3 regions of the Rhodococcoides navarretei genome follow, and region 1 is predicted to be linked to each of the others. Evidence: riboswitches for the same ligand, from Rfam matches in the RefSeq annotation. Region 1 holds a riboswitch; each other region holds the start of a gene.

Region 1 (4,608 bases):
GGCCCACGATCCATTCGAGTGTGCGCATCCCGCCCATCGAGCCGCCGACGACGGCTGCGAACCGCTCGATTCCGAGGACGTCGGCCACGGCCGCCTCGGCAGCGACCTGATCGCGGATGGAGATGTCCGGGAAGCGAGACCCGTAGGGCGTTCCGTCGGGAGAGACGCTGCTCGGGCCCGTGGTACCGCCGCAGCCACCGAGCACGTTGGTCGCCACGACGCACCACTCGTCGGTGTCGATGGGGCAGCCGGGACCGACCATTCCGTTCCACCAACCTGGCAGAGCGTGATCGGCGTCCGGCGGACCGGACACATGCGAGTCCCCGGTGAGGGCGTGTTCGACCAGCACGACGTTGCTGCGGTCGGTGGCGAGTTCGCCCCACCGCTGCACCGCGACGGTGACCTCGGGGATTCGCGCCCCGTTCTCGAGATCGAGACCGCCGATGTCGATGGTTCCCAACCGCCCGTCCGGAGACGGAAGAACCGCCTCCGGACGAACGCCTGTGTCGCAGCTGTGACTCAAGATGCCGCCGCGCTGAATCCGACCTCGAGATCGGCGATGATGTCGTCGATTCCTTCGATGCCCACGGCGAGACGCACCAGGCCGGGAGTGACGCCCGATGCCAGTTGCTCTTCGGGGGTCAGCTGGGAATGCGTGGTGGATGCGGGGTGGATGACGAGTGAACGCACGTCTCCGATGTTAGCGACATGGCTGTGCAGAGTCAGAGCGTCGACGAACTTCTTGCCCGCGTCCACACCACCCTGCAGCTCGAACGCGATGATCGCGCCCTGGCCCTTCGGCAACAATTCCTGCCCGCGCTGGTACCACGGGGACGATTCGAGTCCGGCGTAGTTGATCGAGACGACATCCTCGCGTCCGGCGAGGAAGGCTGCCACCTTCTGAGCGTTCGCCACATGCCGCTCGATCCGCAGGCTCAATGTCTCCAGACCCTGACTGATGAGGAAGGCGTTGAACGGCGAGACCGCAGCACCGATGTCACGCAACAGTTGAACGCGTGCCTTCAATGCGAACGCGGGCGCACCCAGATCGGCGAACACGACGCCGTGGTAGCTGGGATCCGCGGTGGTGAAGTTGGGATGACGGCCCTGCGTCCAATCGAAGGTGCCACCGTCGACGATGACGCCCGCGATGGCCGTTCCGTGCCCGCCGAGGTACTTCGTCGCCGAGTGCACCACGATGTCGGCACCGTGCTTCAGCGGCTGCAACAGGTACGGCGTCGCCACGGTGTTGTCCACGATCAGCGGGATGCCGTTCTCGTGGGCCACTGCCGAGATCCCGGGGATGTCGAGAATGTCGTTCTTCGGGTTGGAGATCGACTCGCCGTAGAAGGCCTTGGTCGACGGAGTGATCGCGGCGCGCCACTGCTCGAGGTCGTCGGGATCGTCGACGAACGAGACGGTGATGCCCAGCTTGGGGAGTGTGTAGTGGAACAGGTTGTACGTGCCGCCGTAGAGGCGCGGGCTCGAGACGATGTGGTCGCCTGCTTCCGCGAGGTTGAGAATCGCGAACGTTTCGGCGGCTTGACCCGACGCCACCAGTAGTGCCGCAACGCCGCCCTCGAGTGCGGCGATGCGCTGCTCGACGACATCCTGCGTGGGGTTGATGATGCGGGTGTAGATGTTGCCCGGCTCGGCGAGACCGAACAATGCAGCCGCGTGATCGGTGTTGTCGAACGTGTACGAGGTGGTCTGGTAGATCGGCAACGCGCGAGCGTTCGTGGTGCCGTCCGGGGTCTGACCGGAGTGGATCTGCTTGGTCTCGAAGCTCCACTCGGCTGAGGGGTCCGTGAACGGATCCTCGGTGGGAGCTCCGGTGGCGTCGACGACGTCTGGGGTCGAATCGGTCATGGCTGGTGATACTCCGTTTTCTGAGACGAGTCTGTCTAAGACGAATCGAATGTCGAATGAAGCTCGAGAAGTCGAGCGCTACGGGGCGTATCGGTACAGCAACACATGAGAGAACCTCCTGACAGGCTTCGGACCCTGAGGACCGAAGGTTCAGTGGGTCCGCTTCCTGCGGACCCGCGCTTGTCGATCCGGCACTGGCGTGCCGGATCGGCCTGGTCGTTCACCCGGGGCACCCCACCGCGGTTGGAGGGTTGCCGGCCAGCAAGCCGGGGCTCGATGCTGGCACTCATGACCTGGCGAAGATCTTAGCGGGTACGGCAGTGCCGCAGAAAGAAGGGCTCGGATAGAGCTCGAGCAGATGCTCTGGTGAGCACAATCACCACGGGGAAACTCGAAAGCTCGTCGATTCGAGGAAGACAATGGACTGCAGGCGCGTTCCCTACGGGGTCATGCCACCGTCGCGGTCGCTCGCCGACCCGATGTTCTTGCTCGTTTCCCCTGATGCATACGAAGGTAGTACCGCTGTGACTGTCACCGATTCCGCTCTGTCCCGAGTCAGCGCTGTGCGCGGCAAGGTGTCGAGTGGCCTGAGTGTCAGTCACCGACCGCACTCGACCCGCCGCAAGCTCGCGATGTTGGCGCTGTCCATCGGCGGATTCGGGATCGGCACCACGGAGTTCGCGTCGATGGGACTGCTGCCGGACATCGCGACGACGATGGGGATCTCCGAGCCCTCCGCGGGCCACATGATCTCCGCGTACGCGCTCGGTGTGGTCGTCGGAGCACCGACCATCGCGGCCCTGGCTGCTCGCGTTCCGCGCCGGATGTTGCTGCTGGCACTGATGGTGGCCTTCACCCTCGGAAACCTCGGCACCGTCTTCGCACCCAGCTTCAACGAGTTGGTGGCCTCGCGGTTCGTCGCAGGTCTGCCTCACGGTGCGTACTTCGGTGTGGCGGCCCTCGTGGCTGCCCACCTCGCCGAACCGGGCAAGCGAGCCAAGGCCGTCGCGATGGTGATGATGGGACTCTCGGTGGCCAACGTCGTCGGCGTGCCGGTGGCGACCTGGATCGGGCAGGCGCTGGGATGGCGCAGTGCATTCACTCTCGTGGCGGTCATCGGTGCCCTCACCGTCGCCGCACTCGTCCTCTGGATGCCACGACTCGACGCCATGCCGACCACCAGTCCCATCACCGAGCTGGGCGCACTGCGCCGCAGCCAGGTGTGGATGACCCTGTTCGTGGGCATCGTCGGATTCGGCGGCATGTTCGCGGTGTACACGTACATCGCGTCGACTCTGACCGACGTCGCCGGTCTCGCCCGCGCGCTCGTTCCGGTCGCCCTGATGATCTACGGACTCGGAATGGTCGCCGGAAACTATGCCGGCGGATGGCTTGCCGACCGGTACCAGCTCAAGGGCACCTTCGTCGGCCTGGCCGCAACGGCCGTGTCCCTGGCCGTGTTCGTGGTGGCGGCACACAATCCGGTGACCGCGCTGCTTCTCGTCTTCCTGATCGGGGCGTCCGGCTCGTCGGTGGTCCCGGGGCTACAAACTCGTTTGATGGATGTTGCGGAGGACGCTCAGACGCTCGCCGCGTCGCTCAACCACGCAGCGTTCAACCTGGCCAACGCCATCGGAGCGGCAGTCGGTGGAGCCGTGATCGCCGCAGGCTTCGGCTACACGGCACCCGCCGCCGTCGGCTCGGGCCTGGCGGTGGCCGGTCTCGGTGTGCTGGCAACCGCCATGTGGATGGACAAGCGTTCCGCCGCATAGAAGCGCCCAGAGCCCAGTGGCGTAGGGCCGGTCACCGTATCCCGACGCGATGTAGAACTTCGGCCCCAACCTTCACCGAACCTCCACATTTCCCGACGGGCTCCTCCACGTGCGCCCTCTAGGGTCAGTTCTCATGAGCCGCACAGTTCTTGTCGTCGACGACGAGCCCACGATCTCCGAGGCCGTCGCCGCTCGGCTGCGCGGCGAGGGGTACGAGGTCGTCACCGCCGCCGACGGCCCGTCTGCCGTCGACGCGTGCGCCCGGATCGATCCCGACGTGGTGGTGCTCGATCTGATGCTGCCCGGGTTCGACGGGCTCGAAGTGTGCCGCCGTATCCAGGCCTCCCGCCCGGTCCCGGTGCTGATGTTGACCGCCAAGTCCGACGAGACGGACATGCTCGTCGGCCTGGGCGTCGGCGCGGACGACTACCTGGGTAAGCCGTTCAGTATGCGCGAGTTGGTCGCTCGCGTGCATGCCCTGGTTCGGCGTGCCGAGCGTTCGGTGGCTGCAGAACCCCTCGCGGTTCGAGTCGGTGACGTGCAGATCGATCACCGGGAACGGCGGGTGACCAATTCCTCCGGTGACATTCACTTGACCAGAACAGAATTCGACATTCTCGCCTATCTTGCCGCTCGGCCGCGCACTGCGGTCTCGCGCGAGACGCTGCTGTCGGAACTGTGGGGCTGGGACGATTCGGCCAGCAGTAGGACGGTCGATTCTCACGTGAAAGCGTTGCGTCGCAAACTCGGTGGCGAGCTCATCCGCACCGTGCACGGCGTGGGCTACGCCGTGGAGTCGCCGCGATGACGCGCATGCTGCCGCGCCCGTTGGATCCGTTGCGGTCGTTCAAGCTCAAGGTCTCGCTCGTCGTGGGCATCGTGCTTGTGCTCGCGAGTGTCGTCTTCTGGATCGGGGCGGGCTGGCAATTTCGCTACACCCTCCTTGCCGCGCTCGTCGTGTCCTTGG
Region 2 (4,608 bases), 1.7 Mb from region 1:
CCCCGATCGCATTCTCGGTACCCCTTGCTATGGGAGGCACCCAGGTCCTTTCGAGGACACGAATTGCATACGCTTTTTTTGAACACCGAGGAGAGCATGTGAACAGTCCATTGCGCGGAGACCAGTACTTTCTCGCACTTGCACTCGAACAGGCGAGGATCGGTTGGGAGGAAGGCGGGGTTCCCATAGGCGCGGCACTCGTTCACGATGGCGACGTTCTTGCGGTCGGTCGGAACCGCCGAGTCCAGATGGACAGCGCAATCCGTCATGGCGAAACCGACTGCATCGAGCGAGCAGGGCGGCTTCCGGCGTCGGTGTACCGAAAGTCGGTGCTTTACACCACGTTGTCTCCATGCTTCATGTGCGCGGGAACCGCTCTGCTGTACGAGATTCCTCGGATCGTCGTCGGTGAGAACCGCTCGTTCGAGACATCGGAGAGCTTGCTACGCGAGCACGGCGTGCAGGTCGACGTCGTCGACAACGTCGAATGCGTGGAACTGATGGAACGCATGCTCGCCGAGCGTCCGAGCCTGTGGTTCGAGGATATCGGGGAGGACGCATGAGCGCTGCCGCCGAACCGGTTCTGTCTGTGCTCGGGTGACTCAGCGAACCAGCGCCTGCCAGGTCGCCTCGCCCGCGCGGTACCCCGCCTCGAACAGCCATGGCCACTCGGAGAAGTCCTCGGGATCGACCACCACAGTCTCGACACCACCGTTCCCACGCCGCTTGGGCATGTTCTCGGGATGGGATGAGAACCGATCCTTCAGGTACGCGGGCTCGAGACTCTGTCGGAATATCAACCACGTCTGCGGCGTGAAGCCCACTGCTTCAGCACGTTTCGCAAGGTCGATCCAAGCTTCGGCATTGGCGTACCTGCCTTCGAGCACCAGCCTTCGAGTCTCGATCATCGGGAACACGCCGTACCAGATCGGCGGGTAACTCAGTAGCGTCTGGCACCAAGTACGACGGCGTTCCGGCGGAATGGGTTCCCACTTCGCTTGCGCTGCTTCGAGTTCATCACTACCGGACATCGTTCACCTCGCCCCGGAGGTGCAACCCTCCATCGACTTGCACGCCTGCGGTTGCGGGACGCGCCGGTTCTTCCCCTGGGGCACCCTGTCGATGGAGACGGGGTTGCCGAACAGCCGGCCAGGTACGTACGGCTATTGCTCTTGAACCTTCATCCACAGTAGCCGAGGGGTACGGGTTGGACAACGAATTTCCACCACTGTCGACATTCACCTCGAATACCGATTCAGCGTCTGGACAGAATCTGTTCACCCGCCCAGCGGCATCGATCGACTCGAACCTCGGCGCGAAAAGTCACCTGCCCAGACCCTCCGCGATCTCCCCGATGGACTGCAACGTCCGCTGATCGGCGTACTCGGCCTCATCGAAATAGCGCTTGAACACGGACCGCATCAGTTCGATGACCTCGATATGTTGCATCAACACCACGCGCAGTGATCGATCACCACTGTAGGCAATCCTCTCGAATTTCTTGCCGAGCTGTCTGGCCGAATCCAAGGTGCCGAACGCCTCGACGTCGACCAAGTACTCCGTCTTACGCGCCATGTCTCCTAAATGCCTGATGTAGGCAGCGCATACCTCGTCGCACTGGAACGCAACGCCTTCTGGAATCTCGAGCTGCCCGGCCTCTGCCTGCATCGACAGCGACTGCCACTGCCACTGCCACTGCTGCATCGAAGCCGCCAGCTCGTTCGTTTCTGACCCCATCAGTTCCTCCCCAACTAGTTCGATGAAGGCATGGATGGCCGGAGCGAACGCGCCAACCGTTCCACCTCGACACACGGATCTCCGAGGGGCTGGGTCGCCAGAAAGCCGTCGAGGACGAGGTAGAACACGCCATTCGGGTGTTCGAAGGCGACGCCGCAGTTGACCTCGTCGTACTGAGTAGTCCGGCGGAACCGCAACCCGTCGAGGCCCTCAATCGGCTCGAACTGCCCGAAACGTCCACTCCCACGCAGATAGTCCAGACTTTCAGTGGACGAGAAGATTCCGAGGTGATACCACGGCGTTGGCAGAGGGTTTGTCCAGATACACGTCATCCAGTCTTCCGAGATCGGCAGATCCCCCACCAAGTTCGAAGACTTCGTCTCCACGGCCAACCCCGCACCTTCGATGGCAGCGTCTGGGATGGTGCACGGATCCCACGCCCCGTTCGCCGGAGCGGTTGGCATCACCGATGTCGTCGACGGTGCTGCAACGGGTATGCCTTCGGTCGCCCCTCCGCATCCGGTTGCCACCAGCATCACGCCGGCCGCACTCCCGATCAGCAATCGCATCTTGCTCACAGCACTCCGTCCATGGAACCCATCCTTGATGTTGGACGCAGCTACCGCGACATCGGTTCCATCGGATCGGACGCAGTTGTGCCTGGCGTTTCCCGATCGGTGCGACGATTGCCCCGCTCGAGTGGACACCGTCGCACCCCGGGGCGAAGCCGCGGCAGGGAACGAGCCATCCTTCGACGACCGGGCAACACTCCGTCCGAATTTCTCTACGAAGATCGGACATCCGTCATCATTGACGCGTGATCAAACAGGGAAGTGGTTTTGCTTTGCTCGGCGCGGTGATTGCAGTGCTGGGTCACTCGGCGACCTCGACTGCGGGGTACTCGGCGTACGTCTCCGGCGGGTCGTTCTATGGTCCGGACACCACGCTGGGGCCGTGGGTGCAGCCCATTGTCGCTGCGTCAGTCGGGGCAGTGGTCGGGATGCTCGCAGGCCTGGTGCTGTACCTGTGCGGCTTTCGATTCGCTGTCGATCCCTCTCGGCGAGTTGGGCTGGTCGCCGTTGCCGGTCTGATCGGAGTGACGCTGGGGATGACGCCCGTACTGATTCTGGTCGGAACAAGCTTTTCCGGTCTGAATTCGAGCGTCTCGACCGAGTACTTGCTGCCGATATACGCAGGCACCGGAGTTTTCGCCTACGCGCTCGGAGTCGCCTCGGTTCGGTTGCTGCTCAGGGCAAGTCACGATCCGTTGTCGTCCCGGACGACCAAGGTCGTGGCTGCCTTTCTCCCGGTAGGAGGTGTCCTCGCCACTCTCGTCGGAACGGGGACTGCCTGGATTCGCGGATTCTCCACGACGGCATCGACCTTCGTCGCCGTGATCGTGGCGGTGCTGTGCGTACTCGTGGCAACCTTTGCACTCGCGCGGGCGTGGGCATTGCGTACGACGGCCTAGGAGCTCGAGGCTCGACCTCCGCGCCGCCCTCGTAGTTCTCTGTGGCCCTCGCTATCGGACTTCATTGGCCAGACGCCGTCCAGCGTCGATCAACCACCGTCGCGGATCCGCCATGGCCGTCTCCCCACTGCCGGCAAGGTCCGTCAGCGACACGGTCCGCACGTCGACGTCCGAATCGACCGCCCCGGCGACCACCGCCACCGGAACTGAAGCGTCCGAACACATCTGGACCACATGTCCGACGAGTTTGCCCGTCAGCGACGTGCGGTCGAACTTGCCCTCACCCGTCACCACGAGGTCCGCTGCAGGAACCGCAGCCGACAGTCCTGTCAGCTCCGACACCCGTTCCGCCCCGCCGGATACACGAGCCCCCAGCGCGCACAGCCCAATTCCCACTCCGCCCGCAGCGCCGGTCCCCGGCATGAACGGATCGGCCGGCAAGCCGGCGTCGGCGAGCAACCCGGCCCAGCGCTGCAACGCCTCGTCGAGTACCTCGATGTCGGCGGCCGACGCACCCTTCTGCGGCCCGAATACCTGTGCGGCACCGTCGGGTCCGAACAACACCGCGCGCGTATCGGTCAGCAATTCGATGTCGGACGGCACTCCCGCGAGACCCGACGCGTCCACCGATCGGGCGACCAGCAGACCGGCACCGCCCTCCGGAACGTCCTGACCCAATTCGTCCAGCACCCGAACACCCAGTGCCCGGAGCACTCCCAACCCACCGTCGGTGGAGGCCGAGCCCCCGAGTGCCACCGAGATTCGATCCGAACCGCACTCCCGGATCACCTCTCCGAGCCCGCGCGTCGTCGCGGTCAGTGCATTCAGCGACACCATCATCGCGATGCCCGAGGACTCCGCCAGCTCGATCACCGCCCGGCCGTTCTCGAGCGTCAACCATCGCGCGTCGACGGGCCGACCGTCCGGGCCGCAGACACCGGACACCGACGACCACGTCGAGCCCGCCGAGCACGCTGCCAGCACATCGAGTGTCCCTTCACCCCCGTCGGCCTGCGGCATCGACACCAGGTCGTCACCGCTGCGGACAGCCGCCCACCCCTCGATCAGCGCCGCGGCGGCATCGACAGCGTCGATGGTGCCTTTGAAGGAATCGGGGGCGAAGAGAATTCTCATGCGATCAGACCGGGCAGAACCAGATCGCGGTAGCGCTGCTTCATCGTCTCGATCACCTGGTCCCCGTCGGTCGCCCACACAGCAGCGTTGAAGATCTCCACTTCCACATCACCCCGGTATCCAGCGCCTCGAACCCATCGGCCGATGGACTCGAAGTCGATCACACCATCGCCCATCATTCCGCGCGAGAGGAGGGGGTCGGCTTCCATCGGCACCAGCCAATCGCACACCTGGTACGAGCTGATGCGGCCACGCTCACCAGCAAT
Region 3 (4,608 bases), 2.7 Mb from region 1:
CCCGGGGTCGTGTCGGCGATCGTCGTCGACACCTCGTGGTTCACCGGCAACTACCCGCCGGAAATCTCGATCGAGGCTGCCGAGGTCGACGGGTTTCCGTCGCCGGAGGAGCTGCGCACCCAGACCGAGTGGACCACCATCGTCGACCGTAGTCCGGTCGACGGTGACAGCGAGAACAGATTCCAGGTCGCGTCCGATGCACGGTGGACCCACGTGAAGCTGTCCATCTTCCCCGACGGCGGAGTGGCACGGTTGCGGGTACTCGGTCGCGGCATGCCCGATCCCAAGTTCCTCGCCGCCGGCCCGGTCGACCTGGCCGCCCTCGAGAACGGCGCGTACGTCTCGGCGTGCTCCAACATGTTCTACAGCTCGCCCAACAACCTGCTCTTCCCCGGACCCCCGCGGTCGATGGGTGAGGGTTGGGAGACCTCGCGTCGACGCAACGACGCGAACGACTGGGTTCAGGTGCGACTGGCCGGTACCGGACATATCCGTCTGGCCGAGCTCGACACCACGTGCTTCCTCGGAAACGCACCAGGCGCGGCGTCGCTACGTGGCCGGCTCGACGACGGCGAGTGGATCGAGCTGTTGCCGCGCACGACGCTGCAGCCCGACACCCGTCATCGCTTCGTCCTCGCCCACGACACCCCGGTGTCCGAGGTTCGCATGGACATCTACCCCGACGGCGGCATGGCGCGATTGAGACTGTTCGGTGACCTCGACACTTCTGCGTAAAGCACTTCGGGGCAATAGGGTTGGTTCATGTCCCGGCTACTTCATCCGAATGCAGCCCATGTTGCCGACACCCTGATTTCTCGTGGTCATCACGGGGTGGTGGTGAACAGCCCCGAGGGCACGCACACTGCCGCCGATGCTGCTGCGGCGCTCGGCGTCGATGTGGGCGCGATCGTGAAGTCGATGGTGTTTCTGCTCGACGACGAGCCGGTATTGCTCCTGGTGTCGGGAGCCCACAACGTTCATCTCGAGCACACCGGTGTTCGTTTGGGCGGCACGTTGATGCGTGCCGACCTCGACACGGCGAAGCATGCCACCGGGCAGCCGATCGGTGGCATCGCCCCGGTCGGCCACCCCACCAATCTGGACACGTTCGTCGACCAGGATCTGGCCGACTACACCGAGGTGTGGGCGGCGGCCGGTCATACCAACACGATCTTTCGGTCGACGTTCACCGAGTTGCTGCGGATCACCGCGGGCCTGGCGATCGATGTCACCTGACCCCCGCCTCACCAGCGGGGTCAGGACGCGAGAGTCGGGGCGATCGGTGCGCCGAGGACCTCGTCGACGGTATCGATGTCGAACCGCGTGCCGCGCGATCCCAGTAGCGGCAGCACCCCGGAGCTCAGGAACGTCGATTGCCGAGCCACATCGTCGTGGACCTGCAACGTCACACCGTCGGCGACATCGGCCGCGGTGACGTCGGAGATCAAACTGGCCAGACCTGCCGGGGTACCGACGTAGCGGATGGACGCCGGGCTCGTCGGCGCGTCCAGTCCGGCGAATTCACGACGGGCCGTCCTGGCATCTGCGGCAATGTGGACCTCGAGGTCGAGGAATACTGCTGTGCTGTCTGCAGATTCACCCCGCTCGACTGCTTCGGCGCGCAGTCGAGCGGTGTGCTGCTGGGCTTCCCGCAGGTCGGAGGCGTGGATGCGGACCGGCTCCGCGTCCGGTGCCGCGGTGAGTTCGGTCCAGACGGCATCGAATTCGACGGCAACGCGGGTGTGCTTGTGCGACATGAGTGGTGGTCCTGGTTCTAGAAGTCGGTGAACGCATTCGGTCGGTGCGGAGCCGAACTCGAACACGACCCGGACGCCGTGCGGCACAGGTCCACATACCTGTTGGACCAGTGACGGTTGCCCGTCCACGCGACACTCACGGTCATGACGCAATGCTAACCGTGTGCGGGGGTGCACGGGGATCCCACCCCGGCGGCACCGTCGGCCAGCTCGGGGAACGGTCGCGGGTCCGGCACGGGATTCCACCAGCCGGCATCCTCCGCGTAGTGCCAGTTCGGTCCGCACTCGACCAGGGCGGCAAGGGCGTCGACCAGTCGGTCCACATCTGCCGACGAGCTGCCGAGCCCGATGCTGGCTCGAACCGCACCGGCCGCGTGGCCCAGCCTGCTCAGCAACGGGTGTGCGCAGAACTTTCCATCGCGCACGCCGATTCCGTGTTCGGCGGAGAGGTACGCGGCCACCTCACCTGGGTCGCGCCCGGCCACGGTGAAGGTGACGATGCCGACGCTGTCGGGTGCGTCGTCCCACACCTGGAGCTGCTCGACGCCGTCGAGCGCGGCCAGTCCCTCGCGTAAGCGGGACGACAGGTCGTGCTCGTGTTGCTGCAGCTCGGCATCGTCGAATCCGGCGATGGCCTCACACGCCGCGGCGAGTGCGGCGACGCCGAGCACGTTGGGGGTGCCCGCTTCGTGCCGCTGCGGTGCCGGAGCCCAGTCGGTGTGGTCGATGCCCACGCTGCGAACCGCGCCGCCGCCGGCCAGGTGCGGCTCACCGTCGTCGAGCCAATCACGCCTGCCCACAAGCACTCCCGCGCCGAACGGGGCGTACAGCTTGTGCCCCGAGAACGCGAGATAGTCCACGCCGAGCGCGGCGATGTCGACCCGACGATGCGGAACCAGCTGGGCACCGTCCACCACGATGCGTGCGCCGTGCCGATGCGCCAGCGCCGCGAGTTCGGCGATGGGAAGAACCTCACCGGTGACGTTCGATGCGCCCGTGATCGCCAGCAGCGCAGCAGGTTTCGCGGCCAGCTCGGCATCGAGGCGGACGATGGTCTCGGCCAGGGTCGACGCGGCAACCACCACTCGTCGATCCCGCCACGGGAGCAGATTCGCGTGGTGTTCGATGTCGAGCACCACGGTCTCACCCGGCACACATGCGGCCAACAGGTTCAGCGAGTCGGTGGTGTTCCGGGTGAACACCACCACCGAATCGGGCTGCGCACCAACAAAATCGGCGACGGTCACCCGCGCCTTCTCATACGCTGCCGTCGAGACGCGAGACGCGTAGCCGGCACCGCGATGCACACTCGAGTAGAACGGCAGGAGTTCGGCAATCCGATCGGTCACCGCCGTCAACGCCGGCGCGCTGGCTGCGTAGTCGAAGTTGGCGTAGGTGCGGGTGCCGCCCTGCACCAGTGGAACCTGCAACTCCGTGCCCGAAACAGGGGCAAAAGGAGCACAGGGGCGGGAAAGTACAGATGTCATGACAGATCGAACCCTCACCATCGAGGGACCCGCAACCGAAGGGCTTCGTGAACGAGTCCGCGCTTGCCGCGCCGGTTTTCCGGCGCCAGCCTGGTCGTCACCCGGAGCACCCCACCGCGGAGGAGGGTTGCCGACCAGCTAGCCGGGGCTTGATGCTGGTACTCGTGACCGTGGGGAAGACACTCGCAAACTCACTGCGGTTTTGTCAAGCCGGGACTCGCGCCACAGCACCAGTAGGATTCCCGCGGTGGGAAGGCGCGCTCGTTCACCTTCCGGCAAACAGAACGTGAGATAACCAACGACGCTGCGGCTCCCCTGCCGCAGTTCCACAAGCGTTCCACTGCCCCACGAACACGAAGGACACCCGGTTGTCTGTGCACGAATCCGAAGGTCACCCCGCAACCCCAGGTCTCGAGATCCCGGCTGCACCTGCCCAGTACCTTCGCTCGTCTCTCGCCCCTCCACCGCGGACACTGATCGATGTTCTGCGCGCGACCGCCCACAGCTTTCCCGACGCCCCCGCGATCGACGACGGTGCCGTGTCGGTCAGTTACTCGGAGTTATTGGACGACATCGCCGAGGGCGCTCAGTGGCTCGCCAACGCCGGTGTCCGACGCGGCGATCGCGTCGGCATCCGCATGCCGTCGGGTTCCTTCTCTCTCTATGTCGCGATCCTGTCGATCCTTCAGGTCGGCGCCGCATACGTGCCGGTGGACGCGGACGATCCGGAGGAGCGCGCCGAGTTGGTCTTCGGCGAGGCGAAGGTGACGGCCATCGTCACGGCGGGCGGAATCGCAGCCGGCACGGCCCCCAAACAGGACACCCTTCCCGACACAGACCCGACGCCACCCACTCCCGAGGACGACGCGTGGGTCATCTTCACGTCGGGTTCGACGGGCACTCCGAAGGGCGTCGCGGTCAGTCATCGCAATGCGGCGGCGTTCGTCGACGCCGAGGCCCGCATGTTTTTGCAGAAGGATCCGCTGGGTCCGGGCGACCGAGTGCTCGCCGGTCTGTCGGTGGCATTCGACGCCTCCTGCGAGGAGATGTGGCTGGCGTGGCGGCACGGTGCCTGTCTGGTGCCCGCGCCGCGGTCGTTGGTGCGGTCCGGTTTCGATCTGGGTCCGTGGCTCGTCTCCCGCGACATCAGTGTCGTTTCGACGGTGCCCACGCTCGCGTCGCTGTGGCCCGCAGTAGCGCTGGAAGCGGTGCGGCTGCTCATCTTCGGCGGCGAGGCCTGCCCGCCGGAGCTGGCCGAGCGGCTCGCCGTCGAGGGCCGTGAGGTCTGGAACACGTACGGTCCCACCGAGGCAACGGTCGTCGCCTGTGCGGCGATCATGGACGGGAAAGGGCCCGTCCGCATC

What was found. A riboswitch is a leader RNA that binds a small molecule or an ion and turns the genes downstream of it on or off. The one in region 1 is predicted to bind S-adenosylmethionine.
Region 2: linked by a shared signal. The riboswitch ahead of AABD04_RS07950 (mandelate racemase/muconate lactonizing protein) and the one ahead of AABD04_RS15800 (bifunctional o-acetylhomoserine/o-acetylserine sulfhydrylase) in region 1 are both predicted to bind S-adenosylmethionine.
Region 3: linked by a shared signal. The riboswitch ahead of AABD04_RS03255 (aminotransferase class V-fold PLP-dependent enzyme) and the one ahead of AABD04_RS15800 (bifunctional o-acetylhomoserine/o-acetylserine sulfhydrylase) in region 1 are both predicted to bind S-adenosylmethionine.

Annotation. Positions count from the first base shown of each region.
Region 1 is NZ_JBBPCN010000001.1:3,353,796-3,358,403, reverse strand. Features, by position in the region: gene metX (homoserine O-acetyltransferase MetX) at 1-526, opposite strand, end outside; gene AABD04_RS15800 (bifunctional o-acetylhomoserine/o-acetylserine sulfhydrylase) at 520-1,869, opposite strand; SAM riboswitch class IV at 2,041-2,163, opposite strand; gene AABD04_RS15795 (MFS transporter) at 2,502-3,641, shown strand; gene AABD04_RS15790 (response regulator transcription factor) at 3,775-4,449, shown strand; gene AABD04_RS15785 (HAMP domain-containing sensor histidine kinase) at 4,446-4,608, shown strand, end outside.
Region 2 is NZ_JBBPCN010000001.1:1,633,912-1,638,519, reverse strand. Features, by position in the region: gene AABD04_RS07955 (nucleoside deaminase) at 99-563, shown strand; gene AABD04_RS07950 (mandelate racemase/muconate lactonizing protein) at 603-1,031, opposite strand; SAM riboswitch class IV at 1,060-1,178, opposite strand; gene AABD04_RS07945 (hypothetical protein) at 1,324-1,737, opposite strand; gene AABD04_RS07940 (DUF3558 domain-containing protein) at 1,752-2,306, opposite strand; gene AABD04_RS07935 (hypothetical protein) at 2,555-3,208, shown strand; gene AABD04_RS07930 (glycerate kinase) at 3,260-4,342, opposite strand; gene AABD04_RS07925 (sugar phosphate isomerase/epimerase family protein) at 4,339-4,608, opposite strand, start outside.
Region 3 is NZ_JBBPCN010000001.1:668,058-672,665, reverse strand. Features, by position in the region: gene alc (allantoicase) at 1-735, shown strand, start outside; gene AABD04_RS03265 (YbaK/EbsC family protein) at 763-1,236, shown strand; gene AABD04_RS03260 (hypothetical protein) at 1,257-1,757, opposite strand; gene AABD04_RS03255 (aminotransferase class V-fold PLP-dependent enzyme) at 1,913-3,244, opposite strand; SAM riboswitch class IV at 3,299-3,414, opposite strand; gene AABD04_RS03250 (Pls/PosA family non-ribosomal peptide synthetase) at 3,661-4,608, shown strand, end outside.